Bradyrhizobium diazoefficiens: one gene and its partner. The protein of the gene in region 2 interacts with the protein of the main gene of each other region in a pairwise test. Links are inferred from orthologs where the notes say so. Each region holds a gene or a part of one and is shown on either strand. Other genes may lie near its edges. The genes, in order: gyrB and gyrA.

What was found.
Region 1: the proteins of gyrA (region 2) and gyrB interact in binary tests that used the Escherichia coli proteins (3 or more experiments, as listed by UniProt). The link is inferred for Bradyrhizobium diazoefficiens from one-to-one orthologs.

Annotation. Positions count from the first base shown.
Region 1 is NZ_JAENXS010000001.1:2,033,013-2,047,331, reverse strand. What follows is about bases 7,690-10,803. They hold gyrB (DNA topoisomerase (ATP-hydrolyzing) subunit B), read right to left. Parts: upstream 10,408-10,803; coding sequence 7,972-10,407; downstream 7,690-7,971. Other genes in these bases: JJE66_RS09555 (hypothetical protein), read right to left, coding at 10,696-10,803; murA (UDP-N-acetylglucosamine 1-carboxyvinyltransferase), read right to left, coding at 7,690-7,791. In the rest of the region: JJE66_RS09595 (serine hydrolase), read left to right, coding at 1-1,246; JJE66_RS09590 (MmgE/PrpD family protein), read right to left, coding at 1,251-2,621; JJE66_RS09585 (aromatic acid exporter family protein), read left to right, coding at 2,745-3,860; JJE66_RS09580 (VOC family protein), read left to right, coding at 3,986-4,372; JJE66_RS09575 (DUF2867 domain-containing protein), read right to left, coding at 4,409-4,897; JJE66_RS09570 (MATE family efflux transporter), read right to left, coding at 4,894-6,288; more of murA, read right to left, coding at 6,496-7,689; more of JJE66_RS09555, read right to left, coding at 10,804-12,873; DNA replication/repair protein RecF, read right to left, coding at 13,211-14,319. UniProt on the Escherichia coli protein: DNA gyrase negatively supercoils closed circular double-stranded DNA in an ATP-dependent manner to maintain chromosomes in an underwound state.
Region 2 is NZ_JAENXS010000002.1:399,042-413,514, forward strand. Bases 9,222-12,489 are described here. They hold gyrA (DNA gyrase subunit A), read left to right. Parts: upstream 9,222-9,544; coding sequence 9,545-12,289; downstream 12,290-12,489. Other genes in these bases: JJE66_RS18665 (DUF2306 domain-containing protein), read left to right, coding at 9,222-9,376; JJE66_RS18675 (potassium transporter Kup), read right to left, coding at 12,404-12,489. Outside these bases: JJE66_RS18625 (AAA family ATPase), read left to right, coding at 1-432; JJE66_RS18630 (hypothetical protein), read left to right, coding at 1,299-1,493; JJE66_RS18635 (HAD-IA family hydrolase), read right to left, coding at 1,490-2,149; JJE66_RS18640 (hypothetical protein), read right to left, coding at 2,173-2,841; excinuclease ABC subunit UvrA, read right to left, coding at 2,892-5,870; JJE66_RS18650 (outer membrane protein), read right to left, coding at 6,164-6,823; JJE66_RS18655 (outer membrane protein), read right to left, coding at 7,081-7,848; JJE66_RS18660 (single-stranded DNA-binding protein), read left to right, coding at 8,280-8,774; more of JJE66_RS18665, read left to right, coding at 8,978-9,221; more of JJE66_RS18675, read right to left, coding at 12,490-14,257; JJE66_RS18680 (hypothetical protein), read right to left, coding at 14,458-14,473. UniProt on the Escherichia coli protein: A type II topoisomerase that negatively supercoils closed circular double-stranded (ds) DNA in an ATP-dependent manner to maintain chromosomes in an underwound state.

The DNA of each region.
Region 1 (14,319 bases), on a different replicon or contig from region 2:
TGCGATGCCGGGCGTGGGTCTGCTGACCTGGGCGATGGATTTTCAGGTCGATCGCGTCCACAAGGATGTCACGGTGACGCTGTTCGGCATCGGCCGCAGCCATGCCGTCTATCGCGAGGGGCTCGGCTGTACCCTCGAGCACGGCCGGGGGATCGCCGACGTCGCGTTGCCGCCTGACGACAAGCAGGTCGCCTTGCTGCCCGAGATCGCCGGTCCGGAACTCGTGCCGCCGCAAAGCGAGGGACTATCCGCCGCGCTCGACCGTGCCTTCACCGAGCCCGCGCAGCCGCCCTATCGCCGCACCCGCGCGATCGTCGTCATGAAGGCCGGCCGCATCATCGCCGAGCGCTATGCCGATGGCATCGGGCCGGAGACGCAGCTGCTCGGCTTCTCCATGACGAAGTCGGTAATGTCGGCGCTGACAGGCATTCTCGTGCGCCAGGGCAAGCTCAAGCTTGATGGGCCGGCGCCGGTTGCCGCCTGGCAAAATCCTGATGATCCGCATCATGCCATCACCATCGATCAGTTGCTGCGTCACACCGCAGGCATTGCGCTTGGAAGCTCGTTGCAGGCCTCGCTCGGCTCCGCGCTCGAGCCGGTCAATGCCATGAAGTTTGCCGAGGACGACATGGCCACCTATGCCGAAACCGTGCCGCTCGCGACCGCGCCGGGCACGGTCTGGAATTATCACGACGGCAACACGATCATCCTCGCGCATCTGATCCGCAACGCCGCCGGCGGCAAGCCGGCCGATGCGCTCGCCTTCGCGCGCCGCGAATTGTTCGCGCCGCTCGGCATGCGCCACGTCACGCTCCAGCTCGACGGCGCCGGCACGATCGAGGGCGCCAGCAACATGCTCGCATCCGCGCGCGACTGGGCGCGCTTCGGCCAGCTCTATCTCGATGATGGTGTCGCCGGTGGCAAGCGCATCCTGCCCGAAGGCTGGGTCAATTATTCCGCGACCGCGACGCCGAATGCGTGGGTCGGCATCGGTGCCGGCTTCTGGACCAATCAGGGCGACAGTTTTGGCGCGAAGTTTCGCGTGGAGCACGGCTGGCCGCGCGACGCCTTCTTCGCCAAGGGCACGATCGGGCAGTACGCGATCGTGATTCCGTCGGAACGCCTCGTGATCGTGCGCCTCGGCCGCTCGCCAAACGCGCCGCCGCAAGCGGATGGCGTATTCGACCTCGTACGCGATGTCGTTGCGACAACGCGCGAGAAAGGGAAGCTGGCGGGGGTAAATTAGGCGGCTACTGCCGACCCAGCTCCGTCGCCTTCGCCACGCGATCGAACCGCTCCAGCGTCATGATCGCATCTGCGAACTTGTCGGCCCGTGCATTCAGCACGGGCCGCGCCAGCGTCAGGAATTTCTGCTGCATCGCCTGCGCATCCGGGAACGAGGCCGGTTCGCCGGAGGGATCGGCGTAGAGCCGCTCGTGCACGCCATCGTCGGTGGTGATGCTGACGCGCGCGCCGAACGGATGGGTGCGGCCGACCTCCAGCTGGTCGTCCTGGACCACGTCGAACTTGTCGGCGAGCGCGTCGATCGCGGCATCGCCGAGACGGTTGTAATCGTCCCAGCCGAATGAGCCCTGGTCGAGCGCGAGCGCGCCGGTGAAGAACATCGAGAACTGGCCGCCAACGATCGAGGTGGGATGCCGCTTGGTGGCGGCATCGCCGGTCAGCGTAATGCCGTTGCGATGCAGACCGATCTCGACGCGCTTGACCTGGTCGGGCGTCAGATTGTGCTCGCGCCGCATCGCGATCAGCGCGTCGATCGCGGCGTGGGTGTAGCGGCAGCTCGGATACGGCTTCACGCCGATCTTCATGGTCTCATAGGTCTTGCCGAGCCCGGCGACGGCCTTATCGGGATGCGCATCGTCGGTGTAGCCGGCGAGCAGCCCATGCTTGCCTTCGACCGATTCTGTTGCGCCGACGAAATCGTTGCGCGCGAGCGTCGCGGCGATCACGCCGTTCATGGCGGCGGCACCGACCTGGTAGCGCTTGTTCCAGGCGCCGTTCATCAAAAATTGCAGCGAGCCCGCCGCCTGGCTGCCGGCGACGCCGAAGGCGGCGATGATCTGTGTTTCGGACAGACCGAACAGTTTGGCGGCCGCCGCCGCGGCACCATAGGTGCCGGCGGTCGCGGTCGGGTGGAAGCCGCGCGCATAATGCGAGGTCGGGTCGAGCGCATTGCCGAGCCGGCAGCAGACCTCATAGCCGGCGACGATCGCCGTCAGCACGTCGCGGCCGGAGGCGCCGACCATCTCGCCGACAGCGAAGGCAGCCGGAACCACCGGCGCGCTCGGATGCAGCGAGGAATCCGCATGCGTATCGTCGAAATCGAGGGAATGGCCGAACGCGCCGTTGAGCAGCGCCGCCACCGCCGGCGTCCAGGTCTTGGCATCGCCGAACACGGTGGAGCAGCCCTTGGTGTCGAGCGCCAGCGCTTCCAGCATCTTCAGGATCGAGGGGGTGGATTCCGCTTCGCTGCGGGCGCGGATGGCGCTGCCGAGGAAATCCAAGGTCAGCACCTTGGCGCGATCCAGCACCTCCGCTGGAATATCGGCGAATTTCAGGTTGGCGACGTAGGCGGCCAGCGTTGCGGTTTCGTGAGCCATCGTGTTTCCTCGTTTTGGCCGGCAAGTTAGGCGGGCTGATTTTCCCTTTCAAGCAGCCTTGGGGCGGTGGGCATCAGCTATGCTTTTGATCGGTTGGCGCGAATTGGACCGGGACTTTTGACGATGGCACTCGCAAGACAGCTGTTCGACCGGGTCTGGTCGCGAAAAACGCAATTGGGGCTTGCGGTTCGGGTCACGGTGGCGGCCACCGCGGCTTATGCACTTGCCACCGCTCTGCATTTGTTGCTGCCGCTCTGGGCCGTCCTCACCTCCATCATCGTGACCCAGATGAGCGTCGGACGCTCGCTGAAGGCGACGCGCGACTACATGCTCGGCACGATAGGCGGCGCGGTGTATGGTGGCGCTATCGCAATCCTGATCCCCTATTCCGGCGAACTGGGCCTTCTGGGCTTGCTGGTGCTGGCCGTCGCGCCGCTTGCCTTTGTCGCGGCAATCTATCCGAACCTGAGCTCTGCAACGGTGACGGCCGTGATCGTGCTCGTGCTTCCGACCATGCATCATGCCGATCCCATGGCCTCGGCGATCGACCGCGTCAGCGAGGTTTCGGTCGGCGCCATCACCGGACTGCTGGTCTCTTTCCTGGTGCTGCCCTCGCGCGCGGTGCGGCAGATCCGCGCCAGCGCGGCGAAGCTGCTCGAGCTGATTGCCGAGGCTTTTACGGAGCTGCTCGCGGGCCTCACGCGCGGTCGCGACAACGACGCGCTGCATCGGATTCAGGACGGCATCGGCACTGCCATGGTCGGGATGAATGCGATCGGCGCCGAGGCTGAGCGCGAGCGTTCGGCACGGCTGTCGGGTGGCCCCGACACCGGGCCGCTGCTGCGCACGATTCTGCGGCTGCGCCACGACGTCGTGATGATCGGCCGCGCCACCGTGGTGCCGCTGCCGGTCGAAGTGCAGGTCAGGCTTGCCGCGCCGCTGGCCGAAGTCAGCGCGGCGATCGTCCGCTTCCTGAAATCGGCGGCCGAAGCCATCCGTGAGGGCGCCGGCGCGCCACCGATCCATCCGGTGCACGTCGCGCTCCAGCATTACGCCGAGGCGGTCGCGGCCGTGCGTCAGGATGGGCTGATCCGCGGCCACGCGAGCGACACCGCGGAACGCTTCTTCGCGCTCGGCTTTTCGCTGGAGCAGATGCACCAGAATCTCTGCGATCTCGATCGCGTCGTCGGCGAATGGTCGGAGGCCACAGCCGACAAGTCTGCGCGCGTGGCGGAGTAACGCAGGGGCGTGTACTCGGATGAGCCGGCGTCCGACAGCACGTCGCACACGTTCGGCAACGTCCAGCGCCCGCAAGGGAGTGAAACGACTTCAACAAAGGTGAGATCATGCTAGGGAACGCGAAGGTGGCAACCCGGCTTCCGGCCAAAGACCTGAACCGCGCGCGAGCGTTTTACTCCGAGAAACTCGGGCTCGAGCCGGTTGAAGAGCGTGCGGGCGGACTCCGCTATGTCTGCGCCGGCGGCGAGTTTGCGCTATTCCTCTCAGCCGGAATGCAATCCGGGACGCACACGCAGATGGGTTGGGAGGTCGAGGACATCGAGGCAACCGTGCGCGAGCTTCGCGCCCGGGGAGTCAAGTTCGAGGAGTACGATCTGCCCGGCTTGAAGACCGTCGACGGAATTGCGGACATTACCGGGAATTATCCCAGCAAAGGAATTGGTGAGCGAGGCGTCTGGTTCCGCGATAGCGAAGGCAACTTGCTGGGGATCGGGCAGCCGGTGCGGACTTGACGGGCGGTCGCGTCGCCAGTCAGGAATTCATGCTCGTCATCGCGCCGGCTCCGCGATGTCTCCCATCATGCTGCGGGCCACGAGCTTGTGGAACGGTACGATCAGCGTGAGATAGGCGCGCCCGAGCAGATTGTTGGTCCGCACCAACGTCGTCAATGTCACCCGCCGGTTCGCCGCGTCGCCGGCGACGTCGACCACGACGCGGAAATCGAGATGGTAGTCGTCAAAACCGGCGATCAGCCGTTCCGGTGTTTCGCTCAGCACTGGAAACAGGCCGATCATCCCGTGCGGAGCCGGAGCACCTTCGCCCGATGTCTTCAGCCCGAAGGGTTTCACCAGGATGTTGCGCAAGCGCGTCAGCGCATCGATCCAGCGCGGCCCGTGCAGCATCATTCGGGTGCAGGCCTCGCGGGCACTCAATTGCGTCGTGCCGACCTTCACACGAAACGCGTCGATGAACTGGGCACCTGATAGCACGGTGCCGGCATCGACATCGGGGGTGACTTCGCGAACGGGTCCTGTCATCCCGCCAGTCTGCGCGTCAGCATGCGGAAGCGCAAGATCAAGAGTCCGGCATAGACGAACGATCCGATCGACAGCCCGATCCAGACGCCGACCGCGCCGAGATGGGCGTGGAAGGCCAGCGCCCAGGCGATCGGAAAGCCGACGCACCAATAGCCGATGGCGGCGAACACCAGCGTCATCCTTGTGTCATTGATGCCGCGCAGCGCGCCGCCCATGATGGTCTGCAGCGCATCGGCGATGAAGAAGGTCGCGCCGACCAGGAGAAGTGTTGCGGTCAGCTCGACGGTGGATGCGTTGGCCTCGGTGCTGCCGAAGAACAGCCGGCCCAGCTCATAGCGGCCGAGAATGATGGCGATGGTCAGGCCCGAGACGAACGCGACCCCGAGCACCGCTGCGACGAGGCCCGCGCGCCGGATGCCGGCCGGCTCGTTGCGGCCAAAAGCGTGGCCGACCCGCACCGTCGCGGCCATGCCGATGCCGAGCGGGACCATGAACAGGACGGCCGTCACCTGGAGCGCGATCTGGTGCGCGGCCAGCGCGGTGGTCGAGATCAGCCCCATCAACAGCGCGGCCGAGGAGAACAGGCCGTATTCCATCAGCATCGCAAACGAGATCGGTGCGCCGAGCCCGACGAGCTCACGCAGCAGCGGCCAGTCGATCCGCCAGAGATAAGCGAGCGGGCGATAGCCGGCAAACGGCTTTCGCCATGCGACGATTGCGAGCGCGGCGACGAAGGTGCCGAGATTGACCAGCGTGGTCGCAAGCCCCGCGCCGAGCAGTCCAAGCTCGGGCAGGCCGAACAGGCCGTGGATCAGCGCATAGACCAAAGCGGCGTTGGCGGGGATCGCGGCAAGCGTGATCCACAGCGGCGATTGCGGCCGGTTCATCGCGCTCATCAGGCCGCGCAGCGCGACGAAGCCGAGCGCCGGCGCAATGCCCCAGGCAAGCCCGTTCAGATAGTGCTGAGCCAGCTGCGCCGAATGCGGCGCCTGCCCGAGCGTCAGCAAAATATGCTCGCCATAGAGCGGCGAGGCCATCATCGGCAGCGAAATCACGAGCGCGACCCACAGGCCGACGTGCAAGGTCCGTCGCATCCGCCCGACATCGCCGGCGCCGAACGCCTGCGCGGCCAGCGGCGATACCGCGACGACCAGCCCGAGCCCGAAGGTGAAGCTGACGAAGTAAACGGTGTGCGCAAGTGCCGCAGCCGCGACCGCATCCTCGCCGAGCCGGCCGATCAGGGCGAGATCGGTCGTCATCATCGCCATCTGCCCGAGCTGCGTCAGCATCATCGGCACGGCCAGCCGCAACGTCTCGACGAACTCTTGCGCGAGATGGTTGGCGTGCACGCCGTGTTGCGGTGGCGAATGAGGTTCGACGCTGTCGAGCATGGCTGGTCAATAGCACGGCCACACGTCGAAAACATGGCCCGGCTGTTCTCCCTCTCCTGTTCTTACGGGGAGAGGGTTGGGATGAGGGGCTTTCTCTGCAATCACGGTGAGAGTTGGACTCGCGGAGAGTCCCCCTCACCCGGAATCCGCGCTAGCGCGCGTATTCCGGCCTCTCCCCGCAAGCGAGGCGAGGCGAAGAAAAAACCCTCAGCCCTTCCGTTCCGGCACGCGCCGGATCTTCGCGCCGAGCGCGTTCAGCCTTTCGTCGATGCGTTCATAGCCGCGCTCGATCTGGTCGGCGTTGTTGATGGTGGAGGTGCCTTCGGCGCAGACGGCGGCGAGCAGCATAGCCATGCCGGCGCGGATGTCGGGCGAGATCATCGATGCGCCGCGGAGCCGGCTCGGGCCTGCGATGATGGCGCGATGCGGATCGCACAGCACGATGCGCGCGCCCATCCCGATCAGCTTGTCGACGAAGAACATCCGCGATTCGAACATCTTCTCGAACATCAGGATCACGCCTTCGCATTGCGTGGCGGTGACGATCGCGATCGACATCAGATCGGCCGGGAAGGCCGGCCAGGGCTGGTCCTCCAGCTTCGGCACGTGGCCGCCGAAATCGTCCTGGATCTTCAGCGTCTGGTTCGACGGCACGATGAGGTCGTCGCCCTCGACGCGGCAGACGATGCCGAGCCGCTCGAACCCCATGCGGATCGAGCGCAGATGCTCGACGCCGGCGCGGACGATGCGCAGCGGCGAGCGCGTCACGGCGGCAAGCCCGATCAGCGAGCCGACCTCGATATGGTCGGGCTGAATCCTGTAGGTTGCTTCCCCCAGCATCGCCGGCCCATGCACGATCATGGTGTTGGTGCCGATGCCCTCGATCTTCGCGCCGAGCGCGACCAGGAAGTTGGCGAGGTCCTGCACATGCGGCTCGGACGCCGCGTTGCGCAAGAACGTCGTGCCTTCGGCGGCGACGGCCGCGACCAGCGCGTTCTCGGTCGCGGTGACGCTCGGCTCGTCCAGGAACACGTCGGCGCCGGCGAGCTTTGCTGCGCGGAATTCGAGCCGGTCGGTCGCAGTGACCTTGGCCCCTAACTGCTCCAGCGCCAGCATATGCGTGTCGAGGCGGCGCCGGCCGATGACGTCGCCGCCAGGCGGCGGCAGCATCACCTCGCCGCAGCGGGCGAGCAGGGGGCCGGCGAGCAGGATCGAGGCACGGATGCGGACGCAGAGCTCAGGGTCCAGATCGGCGGCGCGGATGCTCTTGGCGTGGATGTGAAGCGTGTTGCGGGCGGTCCATTCGGCCGCGGCGCCGACCGAGCGGATCAGTTCGACCAGTGTCTCGGTGTCGCGGATCCGCGGCACATTCTCCAATGTCACTGGATGCTCGGTGAGCAGCGCGGCCGCGATGATCGGCAGCGCCGAATTCTTGTTGCCGGCCGGCTCGATCGAGCCCGAGAGCCGGTGACCGCCCTCGACGATATACTGAATGGGGGCCACTGAGATCTCTCGGTCCTGTTTCGGTTGAGGCGGGCTGCTTTGAGCAGAAACTACCGAGAATCGATCGCGGTAGCAATTCAGGCTTGATGGTCGCCGCGAAGGAGGTGGGCTCCCTCTCCCGCTAGCGGGAGAGGTGCAGCGAGAGCGTGGTTAGCAGACGTGATCTAACGCTATTTCGCCTCAGATATCGATCGTCGCGCTCAGCGAATGTTCCTGGATGAAGTCACGGCGCGGCTCGACCACATCGCCCATCAGCTTGGTGAAAATGTCGTCGGCCTCATCGACCTCCTTGACCTTCACCTGCAGCAGCGAGCGCGCATTGATATCCAGCGTCGTCTCCCAGAGCTGCTCCGGGTTCATCTCGCCCAGTCCTTTGTAGCGCTGCAGCGTGACGCCCTTGCGGCCCGCGTCGGTGACCGCTTCGAACAGGTCGACCGGACCGTAGACCATGTGCTCGACGTCCTTGCGCCGCAGCTTGCCGGGGCGGGCGTACACGTCCTGGAGCTTCGTGGTGTAATCGTCGAGTTTGCGCGCTTCGACCGAGCCGAGGAAGGCGTCGTCGACAACTGCGGCTTCCTTGACGCCCCGTACCGTCCGTTCGAACTGGAATCCCTGGCCTTCCACGTACTGGCCGATCCAGCCGCGCTCGACCTCGTCGGCCAGGATGTCCAGCCGGGTCGCGATGTACTGCGCGGCGGCAGCCGCTTTTTCCGGATCGCCGTAGATCGCTTTGTTGAGCACGCCGGTGATGGCGGCCTGCTCGATCACCTTGCGATTATAGCGGCTATGCAGATTGCGAAGGACGCCGCGAACGATACGGGCGTCGTCGACTAGTGAACGCAGGTCGCGGCCGGTGCGATCGCCGCCGGTGCCGGGAATGTAGACGCAATCATCCAGCCCGGTATCGATCAGGTAATCCTCCAGCGCCCGCTCGTCTTTCAGGTACTGCTCGGACTTGCCGCGGTTGACCTTATAGAGCGGCGGCTGGGCGATATAGAGATAGCCACCGTCGATGATCGCAGGCATCTGCCGGTAGAAGAAGGTGAGCAGCAGGGTGCGGATATGGGCGCCGTCCACGTCGGCGTCCGTCATCACGATGATCTTGTGGTAGCGCAGCTTCTCGATCGAGAATTCGTCGCCGATGCTGGTACCGAGCGCGGTGATCAGCGTGCCGATCTGCTCGCTGCCCAGCATCTTGTCCGGGCGGACCCGTTCCACATTCAGAATTTTGCCGCGCAGCGGCAGCACGGCCTGGAATTCGCGGTTGCGGCCCTGCTTCGCACTGCCGCCTGCCGAGTCGCCCTCGACGATGAACAGTTCGGATTTTTCCGGGTCCTTCTCCTGGCAGTCGGCGAGCTTGCCGGGCAGCGAGGAGACCGAGAGCGGGCTCTTGCGCGTCAGCTCGCGCGCCTTGCGCGCCGCTTCGCGTGCGGCCGCCGCCTGGATCACCTTGCCGACGATCATCTTGGCCTCAGACGGGTGCTCCTCGAACCAGGCCTGGAGCGCCTCGTTGAGCACGTTCTCGACCACGGGCCGCACTTCCGAGGACACCAGCTTGTCCTTGGTCTGCGACGAAAATTTCGGATCGGGCACCTTCACCGACAAGACGGCGGTGAGGCCTTCGCGGCAATCGTCGCCGGTGAGCGCGATCTTTTCCCTCTTCGCGTTGGCCTCGGCATAGCCGTTGACCTGGCGCGTCAGCGCGCCGCGGAAGCCGGCCAGATGGGTGCCGCCGTCGCGCTGTGGGATGTTGTTGGTGAAGCACAGCACGTTCTCATGGTAGCTGTCGTTCCACCACAAGGCGGCCTCGACGCCGATGCCGTTGGCCTCCGCGCGCACCATGATCGGCGCCGGCACGATCGCCTTCTTGTTGCGGTCGAGATATTTGACGAACTCCTCGACGCCGCCGGAATAGTGCATTTCCTCGCGCTTCTCGACCGCGTGACGCATGTCGGAAAGCGCGATATTGACGCCGGAATTGAGGAAGGCGAGCTCGCGCAGCCGATGCTCCAGCGTGGCGAAATCATACTCGATGTTCTTGAAGGTCTCGGACGAGGCGTGGAACGTCACCTCGGTGCCGCGCCGGCCCGGCGCGTCGCCGACGACTTTCAGCGGTGCGACGGCATCGCCATGGGCAAATTCAATGGTGTGCTCCTTGTTATCGCGCCAGATGCGCAACACGAGCTTGCTCGACAGCGCGTTGACGACGGAGACGCCGACGCCGTGCAGGCCGCCGGAGACCTTGTAGGAGTTCTGGTCGAATTTTCCGCCGGCATGGAGCTGGGTCATGATGACCTCGGCCGCCGAGATGCCTTCGCCCTTGTGGATGTCGACGGGAATGCCGCGGCCGTCGTCGCGCACGGTGACGGAGTTGTCGGCGTTCAGCACGACATCGACGCGCGTGGCATGGCCCGCCAGCGCCTCGTCGATCGCGTTGTCGACGACCTCGTAGACCATGTGGTGCAGGCCCGAGCCGTCGTCGGTATCGCCGATATACATGCCCGGGCGCTTGCGCACGGCATCGAGACCCTTGAGCACGCGGATCGATTCCGCCCCGTAATCGCTCGGATTTGAGGGTTCGTTTTCGGCAGGCGTCTGCCGAGCAGGTTCTGTCATGAGAGGCCTTCGAAATGTCGCCCGAATCAGCCGCGCAAAAGGCGCTGATGAGAGGCTATTTGTGCCACGAAAGAGAGATTGCGCCTAGCGCAAAGTATCCCCTCGCAACCCTTTGATCAGATGGGGATTTTCGGCCGGCTTTCAAGGTCTGCGGAGGCCGATTCTGGGCACGGCAAAAAGCCCGATTCGAGGGACCGTTTCGGGCCTCCGAAGGCGTGGATTTTGCGGGGACGGAAGGCGGGTTCCGAGGCGCAAGCGGGAGAGGGAGCGCACCTGTTTCGTGGCGGCTCAGTACATCTGCAGCGGCAGCATCTCGCCGGTCGGCCCCACTGTCAGGCCCCAGGCATCGCCCGCGGCGATGTCGATGGTGTCGTTGCGGGCGGGGCGGCCCGCCATTTTCAGCGAGTACAGGTACTTGCCCGGCGGCAGATCGAGCGTGGGCCCCTTCGGTGACTGCGGACCGCCGGCGCCGGCCGCAACCTTGATGGTCTGCTTGTTGATCGTCAGCTGCGCGTCCTTGTCGCCCATATTGCCGAGCACCAGCTTGGCCTGACCCGGCTTCGGCATGATGTCCGCCTTGGTCGCGGCGTCCGGATTCTTCTGCACGAGATTGACCGATGTTTCGTCATTGGTGCGGCCGAGCTTCAGCATGGCCGGGCCCTGCGGCGAGGCGAAGGCGAGCTCGACGCGATCGGCGGCGACGATCGCGCCGTCCGGCTTTTCCCGCCAGCCGAGCCTGGTCAGCTCCGCACGGTAGAAGGCGAGCACGTCACTGAGCTCGGCCGGAATGCTGGCCGCGAGCTCGCGGCGGAACGGCGCCTCGATGCCGGGCAGTTTTGCGGTGGCAAGCGAGGTCGAACTGTGCTGTTTCGGCACGGGCAGGGCGGATTCCGCATCTGCCTCGAGCGGCCCGGCCGACTTGGGTGAGGCAGCGGCCTGATTGCTGCGCGCCGGCTTGCCCCCGGACGCGGGCTTGGCGGCGGCCATCACCAGGCCCGATCCGTCGGCGCTGACATTCACCTTCGCCCCCATCTGCATCACGGTCATCGAGATCGACTTGCCGGCCTTGGAAAACTCCATCACCGCCATGTTGGGCTGGTTGATCACCGAGGGCTGCTCCTTCCAGCCGGCCGGCTTCAGCGCCGCGCGGTAGAAGGCGGTCAACGCCTTGACGCTGGAGGTCGCGTTGAATTCGAGCCGGCCGCCGTCGCCGTCGAACTCCACCTCCTGCGCGTTCTCGGGCAGCGGCACCGGCGTGGTGCCGCCGGCCTGTGCCTGCAACGGTGCATCGGACAGCGTCGCGGCCTGCGCCTTGCGACGGACTTCGTCGGCGGCGATGACCTGTTTCGCCATCGCTTCGGCGTCACTCATGAACTTGTCGTCGGCATCCTTCTTCGCCCTGGCGCGCGCGGCGAGCACGGATTCCTTCACCTGCGCGGTCAGATAGACCATCGTGAAGTCGTATTTGCGGGCGAGCCGCAGCAAGCCGGTTTCCTCGGGCGAGGAGAATTTGAACGCGACTTCGTCGCCCGCGGCAAGAGGTGCATTTCCCTGTTCCGTCCAGCCGCGCGCCGCAAGTTCGCGATGGTAGAACGCGAGCACGGCGGGCAGATCGGCCAGGGCTGCGATGGTCAGTTCGCGCCGGTTCGATCTGGCGTCGCCGCCTCTGCCCGCCGCCGACTTGTACGGCTTCGGCGCCGGCAGGCCGGACATCTCTTCCGACGGAAGATCGGTCGGCAAGGCGAACGGCGCGACCTTGATTTCGACATTGGTCCGGCCGTCGTCGCGGCGCGTCAAACTCAACATCACCGGCTTCTGATGATAGAAGCCGCCGCGGTCGTCATCGTCATGGCCATAGAAGGCGCGCACGCCGTTTGAGATGGTTTCGCTGATATCCGCGTTCGGCCAGCGCGCGGCGCTCTCGGCCGTGAGCTTCCGCCAGCCGATGGCGGTCATTTCCCTGGCGTAGAAATCCCGTGTCGCCTCGAGCGCAACCGGCGCGATGCAGGCGAGATAGGGCCGGGTCTCGTCGAACACGAGATCGATCGCGCCCTCGGGGAACGGGACATTCGAATAGATGCGGTTCGGGGTGTAGGAGACCGATGATTGATCGGGCCGGCCGAGGCCCTGCGTGAAGGAGACGGAAAGTCCCTGCCGCCCCTTCTTGAACACGAGTTCGGTGGTGGCCTCGTCAAGCGGGCGGACATAGGGCACCCAGCCGTCGGCGCGGAGCATCTTCTTCGCGGCGGCGGTCACCGCGACCACAGTCGGCACGCCATATTGCATCCGGTAAGGATCGGGGTGCGAATTTTCGTCGATCGCACCTTGCAGCTTCGGCAGTGCGTGCACGTCGACGATGCCCTCGTCCGTCGGAGCCGCGAGCGCAGGGCTCGCCATCAACAGAAGGCCGCATGCGAACAGCCGCCAGCGTGCCGGGGCTCGCGTCCCGCGCGTGATCGTCGACATCGACCAAACTCCCGGATTTCGCGCGGATCGTTCCATTGCGCGATTGCAGGCTGCGACACCCCCGACGCCGCCTCAGACAGCTAGTCGCGGCGGGAACCGGGCAGGTTCAATTGGGTGCTGCCTTGCAGCCGCGGCGCCGCAAGCGAGCAATGTGAGGCCGCACACGAACAGCCGCCATCGTGCCGGGACTCTCGTCCCGGACCTTACCGTCGTCATGGACACTCTCCAAGGAAATCGCGCGCGTTTCGAATTCATCGCCGCGATTGCAACGGCTGCGACACCGACGGTGCGGCCTCAGGGAGCTAGTCGCGACCTGAACGAGGCGGGTTCAATGGCGCTACCGCCGCGCCGAAACCTGCCCGCTCTCGACGTCAAAGACCTCGCCGCCAGCGTCGATTTCGGCAAACGCAGCCGGGTCCGCGCCGGTCAACCAGACCTGCGCGCCGAGCTTGCGCAGCTCGTCGAACAGCGCGGTGCGACGGTTCGGATCGAGATGGGCGACGACCTCGTCGAGCAGCAGCAGCGGCACGATGCCGGTCATCTCGGCGACCAGCGTCGCATGCGCCAGCACCAGCCCGATCAGCAGCGCCTTCTGCTCCCCCGTGGATGCGTCGCGCGCGGGCATGCTTTTCGGCGCGTAGATCACCTGGAGATCGGTGAGATGCGGCCCGTCGGTGGTGCGGCCGGCGATGGCGTCGCGGGGGCGGTTGTCGCGCAGGATCTGGCGGTAGCGGTCCTCGACCGAGGTTGCGGTCTCGCTCAGCAGCGCGTTCTCCATCCAGCCGTCGAGTGCGATCTGCGCCGACGGAAACGCGGATTGTTGCGCGCGCGCGTTCAGCATGCCGGTCAGCCGCGCCGCGGTCTGGCCGCGCGTCGCGGCGACTGCGACCGCAAGTTCGGCGGTCTCGCGCTCGATCGCATCACACCAATGGTCGTCGTAATTGCGCGTCTCGAGCAGGCGATTGCGCGAGCGCAACGAACGTTCCAGTGCGGAGATGCGGCTGGAGTGCTGGCTGTCGATCGCGAGCACCAGGCGGTCGAAGAAGCGCCGCCGTTCGGAGCCCGCGCCCAGGAACAATCCGTCCATCGCCGGCGTCAGCCACACCATGCGGATGTGGTCGCCGAAGGCGGTGGCCGAATTGACCGGCTCGCGGTCGATGCGGCAACGCCGGCTGATGGCGCTGTCGGCCTGCGGCGGCTCGATGCCGGTGCCGAGGGTGGCGAGCCCCAGCGCGCCCTCGACCTGCGCGGAGACCGCCCAGGAGCCGTCGCCCTGGTTGTCGGCGACGTCGTCCAGCGTGGCGCGCCTTAAGCCGCGCCCCGGCGACAGGAACGAGATCGCCTCGATGCAATTGGTCTTGCCCGCCCCATTCGGCCCGACCAGCGCCACCATGTCAGCCGCCGTCTCGAGCCCCGCCGCCCGATAATTGCGAAAATGCGTCAGCG
Region 2 (14,473 bases):
ACCAACGGCTGGTTTTTTCGCGCCGAGAGTTTTTTCTCGGTGGCGAGATATCTCGACAAGGCCGCACGTGATGCCGGTCAGGTCGGCCCTGATTTCTTGTCGCATTCGCATGGTGAGGGCTTCCTGCGCTTCTTCGAAGAGCGCTGCCAGCGCCAGGGCATCTTTATCTTCGACGAACCTGAATCGGCGCTTTCGCCGGCGCGCCAGATCGAATTCTTGAAGCTGCTGCGGCGCATGGAGGAGTCGCGCATCTGCCAAGTCATCATGGCGACCCACGCGCCCCTGCTGATGGCCTATCCCAGCGCGCAGCTGCTTCGGCTCGGGAAGTACGGCCTGGAGCCGACAACGGTGGAGCAGACCGATCATTACCGGGTGATGCGGGAGTTTTGCGCTGACCCGCGCGGGTTCGTGGAGGCGACGTTGGCGGATTAGGCGAGGGGAGCCATCGATGCTCGCCGTCTCCATCATCATTGCGAGCGCAGCTGACAAGTCGCAGCCACATGCCTCGTCTTTCGATTGACGTTTGAAATCGCGGACACGCTTTCACGCTCTCGCGGCACATCGTGCCCGAGCTTTGCTGCAGTCATCGCCCTCAGAAATGCCGAGGGCGCAGGGAAGACCGGGTGCCGGCTGGCACCCGCGGTCCACTGTGCGAAGGTTGCGCTACAAGAGGCTGCACAGCGGCATACAGGTGAAGCCAAAACATCCGGCCTTCCCTGCGCAGTGGTTTGACGGCTTATGTCGTGATCTCCCCGGGGAGCGATGCACTATTGCCCCCGTCGCCTTGCGGATGGCTGATGTGTGCACCCGGTTGGGCGACACCCATCACCGCAAGACTTGGCGCACAGGCTCCGGGCGCCAGGACCACACGATTTTGCCGTACGCGGATCACACCGGTCGTGCGCGCGTAGACTCTCGCTCACGGTTGCCCGCCCTGCAAAACCCTTCGCGCCGATGTGACCCACGCCCACCGCCGTCCGGCCCGCGTTCGTGACGATCGCGATACGCCCCTCTTCCTTGGGCCGGAGTGAGGCGACACATACGCCATTTCCGAATTTCGGTAAAGTGGAATATTTTTGGGACCGCCCATTGACCGACGGTTTGGGTGTTTTGCCGACAGGGAACGCAAGAGGTTGTGGGTTGCGCAAGCAGTCCGCCTTGCGGAGCGGACCAGGGGAGGCCGTCATCGACCCGGTAGTTACGCTGGATCGACAGATGTTCTCCGGGATCGATTGGGTCAGACATGCGCGCGGCCGGGAGATTGTTGCAATGGACAAGTGGGTTGGGCTTGCGGTTTCGTGGCTGACGTTCCTGGTGTGATCGCGCTGTGGTTCTGGTTTTCGCGGCGGCACGGAATGCAGGCGCGCGGATCGTCCGGAGCGAGCATGATCGAACTCTACGAGCAGCAGGTCGCCGAGACCCGGCGGATGAACGGCTATCTGGAGCGGGTCGCACTGTCGCTGGAGAAACACGAGCCGCCGCGTGGCAGCTAGGCCGGCGTCGGACCCCGCACGTCCGCGGCGCGGGTGAGCAAGGCCGGCGCGATGTCGTCGATGCGCTCGAAGACGAGATCGGGTCCGCGCGCCCGCAGCGCCGCCGGCGCCGCATAGCCCCAGCACACGGCGCCGCAGGCAATGCCAACAGCCCGCGCCGCCTCAATGTCGCGGACCTCATCGCCGATCGAAATCACGCGGCTTCGGTCCACCCCGGCGCGGCGGACGACACGGCGGAATTTCGCGGGCTTGCCGAACACCGAGGCCGCGCAGTCGAAATGCGCGAACAGGGCGGCGGCGTCGCCAAGTTTCTCGCGCGCGTTGGCTTCGCTGTCCGACGTCACCAGCGCGAGCTGCACGCCGCCCTCAGTCAGCGTCCGCAACATCGCCTCGGCGCCCGCGAACAGCGAAATCTCCGCCGCCGCTTCCCCCTTCAGCCGCCGCGCATGCCGCGCGATCGCCGGCAGCTTCCACACGGGCACCTCGAGCCGGCTGAGGATCTCACGCGTCGACGCATGCCGCAGCCCCTCGACATCCTCATCCCTCACGCCCCGAAAGCCGAAGCGATCGGCGACGTCGTTGATGGTGCGCAAGAACCAGGGGAAGCTGTCGACGAGCGTGCCGTCGAGATCGAAGATAGCGAGGGAGTGGGGCATTCCGGTCGCTAAGCTCTAGCCACTTATCGTGCTTGTGCAATAGTCGTCAGTCGCGTGCATAGATCGCTGTATCGCTCGCCGACCAAGCCAATCTTTGGATGATGTCGAAGCCCAGATATCTCTTTGTCCGCGGCATTAAGAGCCGTCTGCGCGGCCGCGGCGGCGTCAGTTAGCCCGATGGCACTTTGAATGAGGGCGCGGCTTCCATAGAGGCGGAATACAACAATTGGAAACAGTTGTTGTTCATTCCCGAATTCGTCGAGCAGACCAAGGGCTGTCTCGTATCTGTTTGACAGTCCTTTCGTTGCGACGAGCCAAGCAAAATCAAGCCAAGCCCAAGTCTGGACACGCGGCTCCAGGCGCATCTGCTGGATCGCGAGATCGTAGTAAGTCAGTGCGGCGTCGATATCTCCAGAGTCTAACAGACAGTCCGCCTTTGCGGATAAGGCCTGAACAAAGTTCAGCGAATCCGAGTAGCGATCAATCACATGATCGAAGAGAGAAATTGCATCGATCCGATACTGCGGACCTGCCCCCATTAGGGTGAGGCCCTGAATGAAGACGTACTGAGCTCTATTGTGATCGCGCGCTTTGGCGAGCCGTTGCCAAAAATCCGTTTGATCTTCTTCCGACCAGCATTGCCTGCGAAACCAATCTGCGGCCATCGAACTACCTGTGACGCGCGCGCTCATTTTTCAGGCGCGCCCCTTGATCAACGGTTGGCGGATTCTTCCTCCTGCAGCTACTCCGCCGCCTCGCTCGTGCTCCTTCGCTTCGGCTTCCCCGCCTTCTTCAGCACTGGCGCCAAAAACTTGCCCGTATAGCTCCGCTGCGCTTTCACGATGTCTTCCGGCGGGCCCCAGGCGACGATCTCGCCGCCGCCGTCGCCGCCTTCGGGACCGAGATCGATGACCCAGTCGGCGGTCTTGATGACTTCGAGATTGTGCTCGATGACGACGACCGTGTTGCCCTGCGCGACCAGCTCGTGCAGCACTTCCAGCAGCTTCTTGACGTCGTGGAAGTGCAGACCGGTCGTGGGCTCATCCAGGATGTAGAGCGTGCGGCCGGTGGCGCGCTTTGACAGTTCTTTTGCCAGCTTGACGCGCTGGGCTTCGCCGCCCGAGAGCGTCGTGGCCTGCTGGCCGACATGGATGTAGTCGAGGCCGACGCGGTGCAGCGTCTGGAAGGTCTCGCGCACGCGCGGCACCGCCTTGAAGAACTCGGCGGCTTCCTCGACGGTCATGTCGAGGACGTCGGCAATGCTCTTGCCCTTGAACAGGACCTCCAGCGTCTCGCGATTGTAGCGTTTTCCTTTGCAGACGTCACAGGTGACGTAGACGTCAGGCAAAAAGTGCATCTCGATCTTGATGACGCCATCGCCCTGGCACGCTTCGCAGCGGCCGCCCTTGACGTTGAAGGAGAAGCGGCCGGGTTCGTAGCCGCGCGCCTTGGATTCGGGCAGGCCCGCGAACCATTCGCGGATCGGCGTGAAAGCGCCAGTGTAGGTCGCGGGGTTCGAGCGTGGCGTGCGGCCGATCGGCGATTGGTCGATGTCGATGATCTTGTCGATATGCTCGAGGCCCTCGATGCGGTCGTGCGGCGCTGCGCCTTCGCTGGCATTGTTCAGCTTGCGCGCGATGGCCTTGTAGAGCGTGTCGATGAGAAGCGTCGACTTGCCGCCGCCGGAGACGCCGGTGACGGCGGTGAACAGGCCGAGCGGAATCTCCGCCGTGACGTTCTTGAGGTTATTGCCACGCGCATTCACCACCTTGATGGTGCGGCGGTGGTTCGGCGGACGCCGCTCCGGCACCTCGACCTCGAGCTCGCCGGTGAGATATTTGCCGGTGAGCGATTTCGGATTGCGCATGATCTCGGCGGGCGTGCCTTCGGCGATGATGTTGCCGCCATGCATGCCGGCGCCGGGGCCGATGTCGAGGACGTAGTCGGCGAGGAGAATGGCGTCCTCGTCATGCTCGACCACGATCACGGTGTTGCCGAGGTCGCGGAGCCGCTTGAGCGTGTCGAGCAGGCGCGCATTGTCGCGCTGGTGCAGGCCGATCGAGGGCTCGTCCAGTACGTAGAGCACGCCGGTCAGGCCCGAGCCGATCTGCGAGGCCAACCGGATGCGCTGGCTCTCGCCGCCCGACAGCGTGCCGGAGGAGCGGGACAGGGTCAGATAGTTGAGGCCGACGTCGAGCAGGAAGGTCAGGCGCTCGCGGATCTCCTTAAGGATGCGCCCCGCAATCTCGTTCTGTTGCGTGTTCAGCGCCTCCGGCACGGTCTCGAACCACGCGCCGGCGCCCTTCACGGACAGCTCGGAGATCTCGCCGATATGCTTGCCGCCGATTTTGACGCAGAGCGCTTCGGGCTTCAGCCGGAAGCCGTTGCAGGCGCCGCAGGGCACGTCGTGGAAATATTTTGCCAGCTCTTCGCGCGCCCACTCGCTTTCCGTTTCGCGGTAGCGGCGGTTGATGTTGGTGATGACGCCTTCGAACGGCTTCTTGGTGTCGTAGGAGCGGACGCCGTCCTCATAAGAGAACTTGATCTCGTCCTCGCCGGAGCCATGGAGGATCGCGTCTCGCGTCTTCTTCGGCAGATCCTTCCATTTGGTGGTCAACGTGAATTTGTAGTGCTTGCCGAGCGCCGTCAGCGTCTGCACGTAATAGGGTGACGAGGATTTGGCCCACGGCGCGATCGCGCCCTTGCCGATCGCCAGTTCCTTGTCGGGGATGACGAGGTCTTCGTCGACATGCTGCTCGACGCCGAGGCCGCCGCAGGCAGGACACGCGCCATAGGGATTGTTGAAGGAAAAGAGTCTGGGCTCGATCTCGGGGATGGTGAAGCCGGACACCGGGCAGGCGAATTTTTCCGAGAACAGCATGCGCTCGGGCCCGCTCTTGTCGTGGATCTTCGCGGTTTTCTTTTTCTCTTCGGCGGGCGCAGCTGCTGCCGGCGCATCGGCGTACTCGATGACGGCAAGACCTTCGGCGAGCTTCAGCGCAGTCTCGAAGCTTTCGGCGAGCCGCTGGCCGATGTCGGCGCGCACCACGATGCGGTCGACAACGACGTCGATGTCGTGCGGGAATTTCTTGTCCAGCGCCGGCGCTTCCGCAAGCTCATGGAAGGTGCCGTCGATCTTGACGCGCTGAAAACCCTTCTTGAGCCATTCGGCGAGCTCTTTCCGGTACTCGCCCTTGCGGCCGCGCACGACGGGGGCCAGCAGATAGAGGCGGGTGCCCTCGGGCAGCGCCAGCACGCGGTCGACCATCTGCGAGACGGTCTGGCTTTCGATCGGCAGGCCCGTGGCCGGCGAATAGGGCACGCCGACGCGCGCCCAGAGCAGGCGCATATAGTCGTAGATCTCGGTCACGGTGCCGACGGTGGAGCGCGGATTCTTCGATGTCGTCTTTTGCTCGATCGAGATCGCCGGCGACAGGCCGTCGATCTGGTCGACGTCCGGCTTCTGCATCATCTCCAGGAACTGGCGGGCATAGGCCGAGAGCGACTCGACATAGCGGCGCTGGCCCTCGGCGTAGATGGTGTCGAAGGCGAGCGAGGATTTGCCGGAGCCGGACAGGCCGGTGAACACCACGAGCTTGTCGCGGGGAATCTCGACGTCGATGTTCTTGAGATTGTGCTCGCGCGCGCCACGGATCGTAATTGCGCGCAGGCTGGAGCCCGCGTTCTGCTGTTGGCGCTTCGCCTTGATCACTTCATCCATCCGCGTTGCCCTCGAGGAATCCCAAAGGCGCGCGATCGCGCCAACGAAAAGGCGCGCTTCGCCCGGAACCGGGATCGGCGCCGATGGGGTTGTCAGCGAACGTAGGAAGAACGGAGACGGATTTCCAGTAGGACTTGCGAATCGTCAACGGATTGTTGGCGCGCTGGCGGCATGTGGCAGGAGGAACCGGGTGCGGGATGGCGCTGGAACGGGCCGCGAAAACAAAAAGGCCGGCGCAAGGCCGGCCTTTCGTAACGCGATAGCGTTGGAAGCGAAGCTCAGTACTGCAGCGCTCAGTACTTGGCGACGATCGGGCCGTTGAAGTGATAGTTCACGCCGAACTGCACGGTGTGGAAGTTGAGCGTGCCGGTCGGCAGGGCGCCGCTGAAGTAAGTCTCGCCGCCGAGGCTGCGATAGAGGTACTCGCCCTTGATCGACCACTGCGGAGCAATGAACGCTTCGACGCCCGCGCCGACGGTCCAGCCCGAGTGCCACTTGCTGTCCGACGCGGTCACGCCGAGCGCGGAGAGGCTGATTTTGTTGTCGATCCAGGCGTAGCCGCCGGTGCCGTAGAACAGGATCTGGTTGACGGCGTAGCCAATGCGGCCGCGCACGGTGCCCATCGCGTCGGTCTTGGAGGACACGGTGATGCCGAGCGCGGTGGCCGAAGCGTTGACGTCAGCCCAGGCGCCGTCGGCCTCGAGGCCGAACACGACGTTGCCGGTCTGCCAGTTGTAGCCGGCGGTGCCGCCGACGAAGCCGCCCTGCATCCGGGGGCTGCTCGAATCTTCCCAGGCGCCGCCGCCAACGAGACCGAGGTAGAAACCGGTCCAGTTGTAGACCGAGGCCATAGCGACCGGAGCCTTGGTGTAGGGGCGCGCCGCGAGATCGGCGGCCGAAGCCGGAGCGGCGAGTGCGAACAAACAGGCCGAAGCCAACAAAACCTTTTTCATTTTCAACGTAATCCCAGTCCCAGTTTCTGTTGTTGCCTTCCGTGCGTCGGAAGGGCAGCGGACGCTGTGGTCCAACTGACGTCGTCGTACACCATTGAAGCCGTAAGTTGTGTCTCCCAAAAGTCACAACGGGCGCAAAATGTAACTGCCGCTGACCTATAGTTCCCGCAGGGAACAAGCAATGAAAAGGCCGGCGCGAGGCCGGCCTTCGAATTCTCGAATGATATCAGGTGGATCAGTGCCTGATTAGTACTTGATTAGTACCTGGCGATCACCGGGCCGCCAAAGCGATAGTTGAGGCGGACGAGGCCCATGTCGACGTTCTGGCTGATGTGATCGCTCTGGAATGCCCCCCCGCCCGGCGCGTTGAGTGTGAGGGTCCGACCGCCCAGGAAGATGTGGTCGTACTCGACGCCGACTGTCCAGTTCGGCGCAAAGCCGAACTCGAGGCCGGCTCCGACCGTGCCACCCCAGCGGTTGTCCTTGGCGGAAGCGAGCAGGGTGCCGGCACCGGCGAAGCCGGGCGCGGTGTAGATGTTGTACTTGTCGGCGACCACGGCGCCGCCGCCCTTCACGTAGAACAGCACGTTGTTCCAGGCATAGCCGACCTGACCCGTGATCAAGCCGAAGGCGTCGATCTTCGTGCGGTTGCGCTGGGCCGGAAAGAGAACGCTGACATTGTCGCCGGAGAAGTCGGCCCAGTTGCCCTGGCCCTCAAGGCCGAACACCCAGTTGGCGGACTGCCAGCGGTAGCCGACCTGGCCACCGACCGTGCCGCCGGTGGCGTTGTGGCAGCCTTCGCCGCCTACGAACGCACCGCCGCCGAGCACAACATTGTCCCAGCATTTGTGGCTCGATCCGCCACCGCCATTGATGCCGATGTAGAAGCCACTCCAGTCATAGATGGTGGCGACCATCGGCGCCGGCGCCTTGGTGTAAGGACGTGTTGCGAGATCCGCTGCACTCGCAGGTGCAGACAGGCCCAACGCAACGATACCGATTGTAGCGAACAGAATTTTCTTCATTGCAGTCTCCCCAGTTTCGCCGCTCCAGAGGTCCCCGAAGCGGTCAATCAGGCGCGACGCCCACAAGAACCAATTCCGAGGCAACCGTAGTGCGATCTGGAGGGAGAGTCCGTCGCCGGAATGCAACAGTTACGGGTCAATTGGTGTGCACCTAACTTGATGAATGTTAAGTGCTTTTGCTCGATCTGGGGAACTCGGCAGGGTTCCAATTCATCGCGACGTGAAGAGTGGCACAGAGTGAGAGGCGTGCGCTCATTTCGCGTCAATTTCGACAGGAACAAATCTGGAACAAATGTTCGGTCGATGCTATATGTGGGGATAACCGAGGGCGTGGCGGGTCGATCCGCGCTCGTAGCGTATAGGGTCGGCCCAACAGGCGGCAGCGCGGGCGCGCCTTTATCGATTCAGTGGATTTGGAGTGGAGAGCGGCGATGGCGGGAAGCGTCAACAAGGTCATTCTGGTTGGAAATCTCGGCAAGGATCCGGAAATCCGCCGCACCCAGGACGGGCGGCCGATCGCAAATTTGAGCATCGCCACCTCGGAGACCTGGCGCGACAAGAATAGTGGCGAGCGCAAGGAAAAGACCGAGTGGCATCGGGTCGTGATCTTCAGCGAACCGCTCTGCAAGATCGTCGAGCAGTACTTGAAGAAGGGCGCCAAGGTTTATATCGAGGGCGCGCTCCAAACCCGCAAATGGACCGACCAGAGCGGTGTCGAGAAGTACTCCACCGAAGTCGTGCTCCAGGGCTTCAACTCGACGCTGACGATGCTCGATGGCCGCAGCGGCGGAGGAGGCGGTAACTTCGCCGATGAGCCGGGCGGCGATTTCGGCTCGTCGGGTCCGGTCAGCAGCGCACCGCGCCGTCCCGTGGCCGCCGGCGGCGGCGGCGGTCGCAACGACATGGACGACGACATCCCGTTCTGAGACGGAGCGCGCGCGGGCGTTGGACGTTGCCTGCTCGCGTAAGGCGGAAGGACTTCCAACCAATTTACGGGCAAAGCTCGGGTTTTCCGGGCGGACCTCATGTGCTGCCTCAAGCCTTTGACAGCGCCCTATGTGAATGGTATTAACTTTATGTTAATCCTATTCACATGGTCGGTTCCCGCCGATTTGGAGGACAGTTCTGCATGAGCCTCGCGCCGCTGCTTGACGCCGCTCCGGCGATCCCGCTGCACGCCTTCGCGGCGATGGCGGCGTTCGTGCTCGGCCTCGTCCAGTTCGCAGCCCCCAAGGGCAGGCTGCCGCACCGGACGCTCGGCTGGATCTGGGTGGCGCTGATGACGACGGTGGCTGCCTCGTCGTTCTGGATCCACCAGATCCGCTTGGTCGGGCCGTTCAGCCCGATCCATCTGTTGTCGATCTTCACGCTGGTGATGCTGCCGCTCGCGGTGTGGCGGGCGCACACCCATCGCGTCACCGATCACCGGCGCATCATGATCCTGCTGTTCACTGGCGCGTTGGTGGTGGCGGGGCTGTTCACGCTGGTGCCCGGACGCATCATGCACCGGGTGATTTTCGGGGCGTGACGGATGCTTCGAGGCGGTTCATTCCGGGGCCGCCGAGGGCGGCGGTGAGAATCGCGTAAGTCTCTGGAAAAACAAACGGAAAAACCGCTTCCCAAGAGCTTGCAAGGGTGGTTATCAGGGCCTCGATGCGCTATATGATTCCCAGATAAAATTTCACCGGATTCCCCTTTGGCCGACGACGACAACAAGAAGCCCGGCGACGAGCCGGAGCGCTCGGATATTCGCCCCGTCTCCATCTTCGAGGAGATGAAGAAGTCCTACCTCGATTACGCCATGAGCGTGATCGTGGCGCGTGCGTTGCCTGATGCCCGCGACGGTCTGAAGCCGGTGCATCGCCGCATCCTGTACTCGATGCACGAGCAGGGCCACACGCCCGACAAGAAGTACGTGAAGTCCGCCCGCGTGGTCGGCGACGTCATCGGTAAGTATCATCCGCACGGCGACCAGTCGATTTACGATGCGATGGTCCGCATGGCGCAGGACTTCTCGATGCGCGTGCCGCTGATCGACGGCCAGGGCAATTTCGGCTCGGTCGACGGCGATCCGCCTGCCGCCTATCGTTATACCGAAGCGCGACTGACCAAGTCGGCGCTGGCCCTGCTGGCCGACATCGACAAGGACACCGTCGACTTTCAGCCGAACTACGACAACAACGAAACTGAGCCGTCGGTCCTTCCGGCCAAGTTCCCGAACCTTCTGGTCAACGGCGCCGGCGGCATCGCGGTCGGCATGGCCACGAACATTCCGCCGCACAATCTCGGCGAGGTCATCGATGCCTGCGTGGCGCTGATCGACAATCCCGCGCTCACCATCGACGAACTGACCAACATCGTTCCGGGACCGGATTTTCCGACCGGCGGCATCATTCTCGGACGGGCGGGCATCCGCGCTGCCTATCACCTCGGCCGCGGCTCGATCGTCATGCGTGGCAAGGTTGCGATCGAGACCATCCGCAAGGAGCGCGAGGCGCTCATCATCACCGAGATCCCCTACCAGGTGAACAAGGCGACGATGGTCGAGCGCATCGCCGAGCTGGTCAAGGAAAAGAAGATCGAGGGCATCGGCGACCTGCGCGATGAATCGGACCGCGACGGCTATCGCGTCGTCATCGAGTTGAAACGCGACGCCGTGCCGGACGTGGTGCTGAACCAGCTGTACAGATTCACGCCGCTGCAGACGAGCTTCGGCGTCAACATGGTGGCGCTCGACAGTGGCCGTCCGCGGATCATGCATCTGAAGGACCTGCTGGCCATCTTCGTCGACTTCCGTGAGCGGGTCGTCACACGGCGCACCAAGTACCTGCTCGCCAAGGCCCGCGATCGCGCTCATATCCTAGTCGGTCTGGCGATCGCGGTCGCCAATATCGACGAGATGATCCGCGTCATCCGCACCTCACCCGACCCGACCACCGCCCGCGACACCTTGATGTCGCGCGACTGGCCGGCCCGGGACGTCGAGGACATGCTGACGCTGATCGACGATCCGCGCCACCGCATCAGCGAGGACGGCACGATCCGGCTGTCGATGGAACAGGCGAGGGCCATTCTCGACCTGCGCCTTCAGCGCCTCACCGCGCTCGGCCGTGACGAGATCGGCGATGAACTCTCCAAGCTCGCCGTGGAGATCAGCGACTATCTCGACATTCTGCGCTCGCGCGCCCGCGTCCTGGACATCGTCAAGACCGAGCTCGCCGAGGTGAGGGCGGAGTTCGCCACGCCGCGCAAGACCGTCATCATGGAGCAGGAAGGCGAGGTCGAGGACGAGGACCTGATCCAGCGCGAGGACATGGTCGTCACCGTCTCGCACGCCGGCTACGTCAAGCGCGTGCCGCTGTCGGCCTATCGGGCGCAGCGCCGCGGCGGCAAGGGCCGCGCCGGCATGCAGACCCGCGACGAGGATTTCGTCAGCCGCCTGTTCGTGGCCTCCACGCATACGCCGGTGCTGTTCTTCTCGTCCCGCGGCCAGGTCTACAAGGAGAAGGTCTGGCGGCTGCCGATGGCAGCTCCCAACGCGCGCGGCAAGGCGTTGATCAACATCCTGCCGCTGGAGCAGGGCGAGCGCATCACCACCATCATGCCGCTGCCCGAGGACGAATCGACCTGGGGCAACCTCGACGTGATGTTCGCCACCACCGGCGGCAATGTCCGCCGCAACAAGCTGTCCGACTTCGTCGATGTCCGCCGCTCCGGCATCATCGCCATGAAGCTCGACGACAATGAAGCGATCGTCGACGTGCAGATCTGCACCGAGCGTGACGACGTGTTGCTGACCGGTGCGGGCGGCCAGTGCATCCGTTTCCCCGTCACCGACGTGCGCGTGTTCACCGGGCGCACCTCGATGGGCGTGCGCGGCATTGCGCTTGGCGACGGCGACAAGGTGATCTCGCTGGCGATCCTGCGCCATGTCGAGACGTCTTCGGACGAACGCTCGGCTTATCTGAAGATGCGCCGCGCGGTCGCCGGCGAGGCTGCGGCCGAGGAGCCGGCAGTGGATGCCGAGGCCGAGGAGACGTCCGGCAGCTTCCAGCTCTCGCAGGAGCGCTATATCGAGATGTCGGCGGCCGAGCAGGTGGTGCTGACCGTTTCCGTCAACGGCTTCGGCAAGCGGACCTCGTCCTACGAGTACCGCACCACCGGCCGCGGCGGCAAAGGCATCGTCGCCATGAGCGTCAACAACCGCAACGGCAACCTCGTAGCATCCTTCCCGGTGGAGGACGCCGACCAGATCATGCTCGTCACCGACAAGGGCCAGCTGATCCGCTGCCCGGTCGAGGGCATCCGCATCGCCGGCCGCTCGACCCAGGGCGTGATCGTGTTCGATACCGCGGAGGACGAACATGTCGTCTCGGTCGAGCACATCACGGAAGAGGCCGAGAGCGGCAACGGCGAGAATGGGGAGTCAAACGGAGAGTGACGTGTAGTCACTCCCCGTAGCCCGGATCGAGCGAAGCGAAATCCGGGACGTGCTGACTTGGCTATGAAATCCGGATTGCGCTTCGCTCCATCCGGGCTACCGATTTGCGCTAGTCTAGATCTCCAGCTCCGTCCCGAACTCCACCACCTGCTTGGTCGGCACACCGAAGAACGCGGCCGAGCGCTCGGCGTTGCGCTGGAGGAAGGCGAACAGGCCTTCGCGCCAGACCCACATGCCCGGAATGTCCTCGCTCGGGATGATGGTCTCGCGGCCGACATAATAGGTGATGTCGGAGAGGTCGATGCCGGGCAACTGGCCCTGGCGGCAGGCGAGCGTTAGTCCCTCATAGATCGTCGGATTCTGCATGAAGCCGTAATGCAGGATCACGCGGGTGATGCCGGGAATGATCTCGATCAACTCGGCGCGGTCCTGGTCGGCAACGTGAGGCAACTCCTCGATCAGCACGGTGACGAGAATGACGCGTTCGTGCAGCACGTGGTTGTGCTTGACGAATTGCGTCAGCGCGAGCGGCACGCCATTCGGTGCGGACGCCAGGAATACGGCAGTGCCGGGCAGGCGCGCGCTGCATTTGTTGACGGCTGTCTCGATCAGGTCTTCCTCGGGCTGGCGCAGCTTGCCGCGCGCGGCCTCAACCAGCTTCACGCCGCTGCGCCAGGTCATCATCAGGAAGGCGACGATGGCGGCGAGCAGCAGCGGAAACCAGCCGCCTTCGAACAGCTTGATCGAGTTGGCCGAGAAGAAGATCACGTCGATCACGAAGAAGAAGCCGTTCACGGCCACCACGAGCCACGGCGAATAGCCCCACTGGATTGCAACCAGGGCGGCGAGCAGCGTGGTGATCGCCATCAGGAGTGACACTGCGATGCCGTAAGCGCCGGCCAGCGCATCCGAGGTGCCGAAGCTCAGGACCGCGCCGAGCGTTGCAGCGGCGAGCAGCCAGTTCACCAGCGGCACGTAGATCTGGCCGATTGCGTCGCTGGTGGTGTGGCGGATCTGCATGCGCGGCAGGAAGCCGAGCTGGATCGACTGCTGCGTCAGCGAGAACACGCCGGAGATGATCGCCTGCGAAGCGATCACGGTGGCGACTGCCGAGAAGGCGACCAGCGGATAGTGCAGGAAATCAGGGCAAAGCTGGAAGAACGGGTTCTCGATCATGCTGGGATCGGTGATCAACAGCGCGGCCTGGCCGAAATAATTCAGCACCAGCGCGGGCAGGCAGATGGCGAACCAGGCGAGCCGGATCGGGAAGCGGCCGAAATGCCCCATGTCGGCATACATGGCCTCGCCGCCGGTCACCGCCAGGAAGGCCGCACCGAGGATCGCAAAGGAGACGTGAAAATCCTGGTGGATCAGGAAGTCGAAGGCATAGAGCGGGCTCAGCGCCGCCAGCACGGCCGGCGCCTTGACGATGCCGTGGATGCCGAGCGCGGCCAGCACGATGAACCAGGCCAGCATCACCGGGCCGAAGATGCGGCCGATGAAGCCGGTGCCCTGCTTTTGCATCATGAACAGGCCGACCAGAATGGCGATGGTCACGGGCACGACCACGGGCGCGAGCGAAGGCGCATCCACCTTGAGGCCTTCGATGGCTGATAGAACCGAGATTGCCGGTGTGATGGCGCCGTCGCCATAGAGCAGGGCGGCGCCGACGAGGCCGACGACGAGAAGATGGGCACGCCAGGTCCCGGGTTGGGCATGGCGGGCATGCAGCAGCGCCAGCAGCGCGACGATGCCGCCTTCGCCGCGGTTGTCCGCGCGCAGGATCAGCAACGCATACTTCAACGAGATGATCAGCAGCAGCGCCCAGAGGATCAGCGAGGCAACCCCCAGGACAGCTTCGGGGGTCACCGTCGCACCTTGGGCGACCGCCTTGGCAGCTTCCTTCAGGGCATAGAGGGGGCTGGTGCCGATATCGCCATAGACCACCCCCAGGGCGCCCATGGTCATGGCAATCGGCAACGGGTCAGGATGATGGCCGGAAGCGATTGCAGGCGTACTGGACAAAGGCGACCCCCGATGGGATCGCGCCCGACGGGCCATTCCGCGGGGCGCGAGCGTCAGGCCAGTCTGCGACGGGACGTCGCAAATATCCATCGGGATTATCTTGGGATTGTCCCGGCGTTGATGACGCCAAGCTTACACGGCGACTACGGCGTACGATCG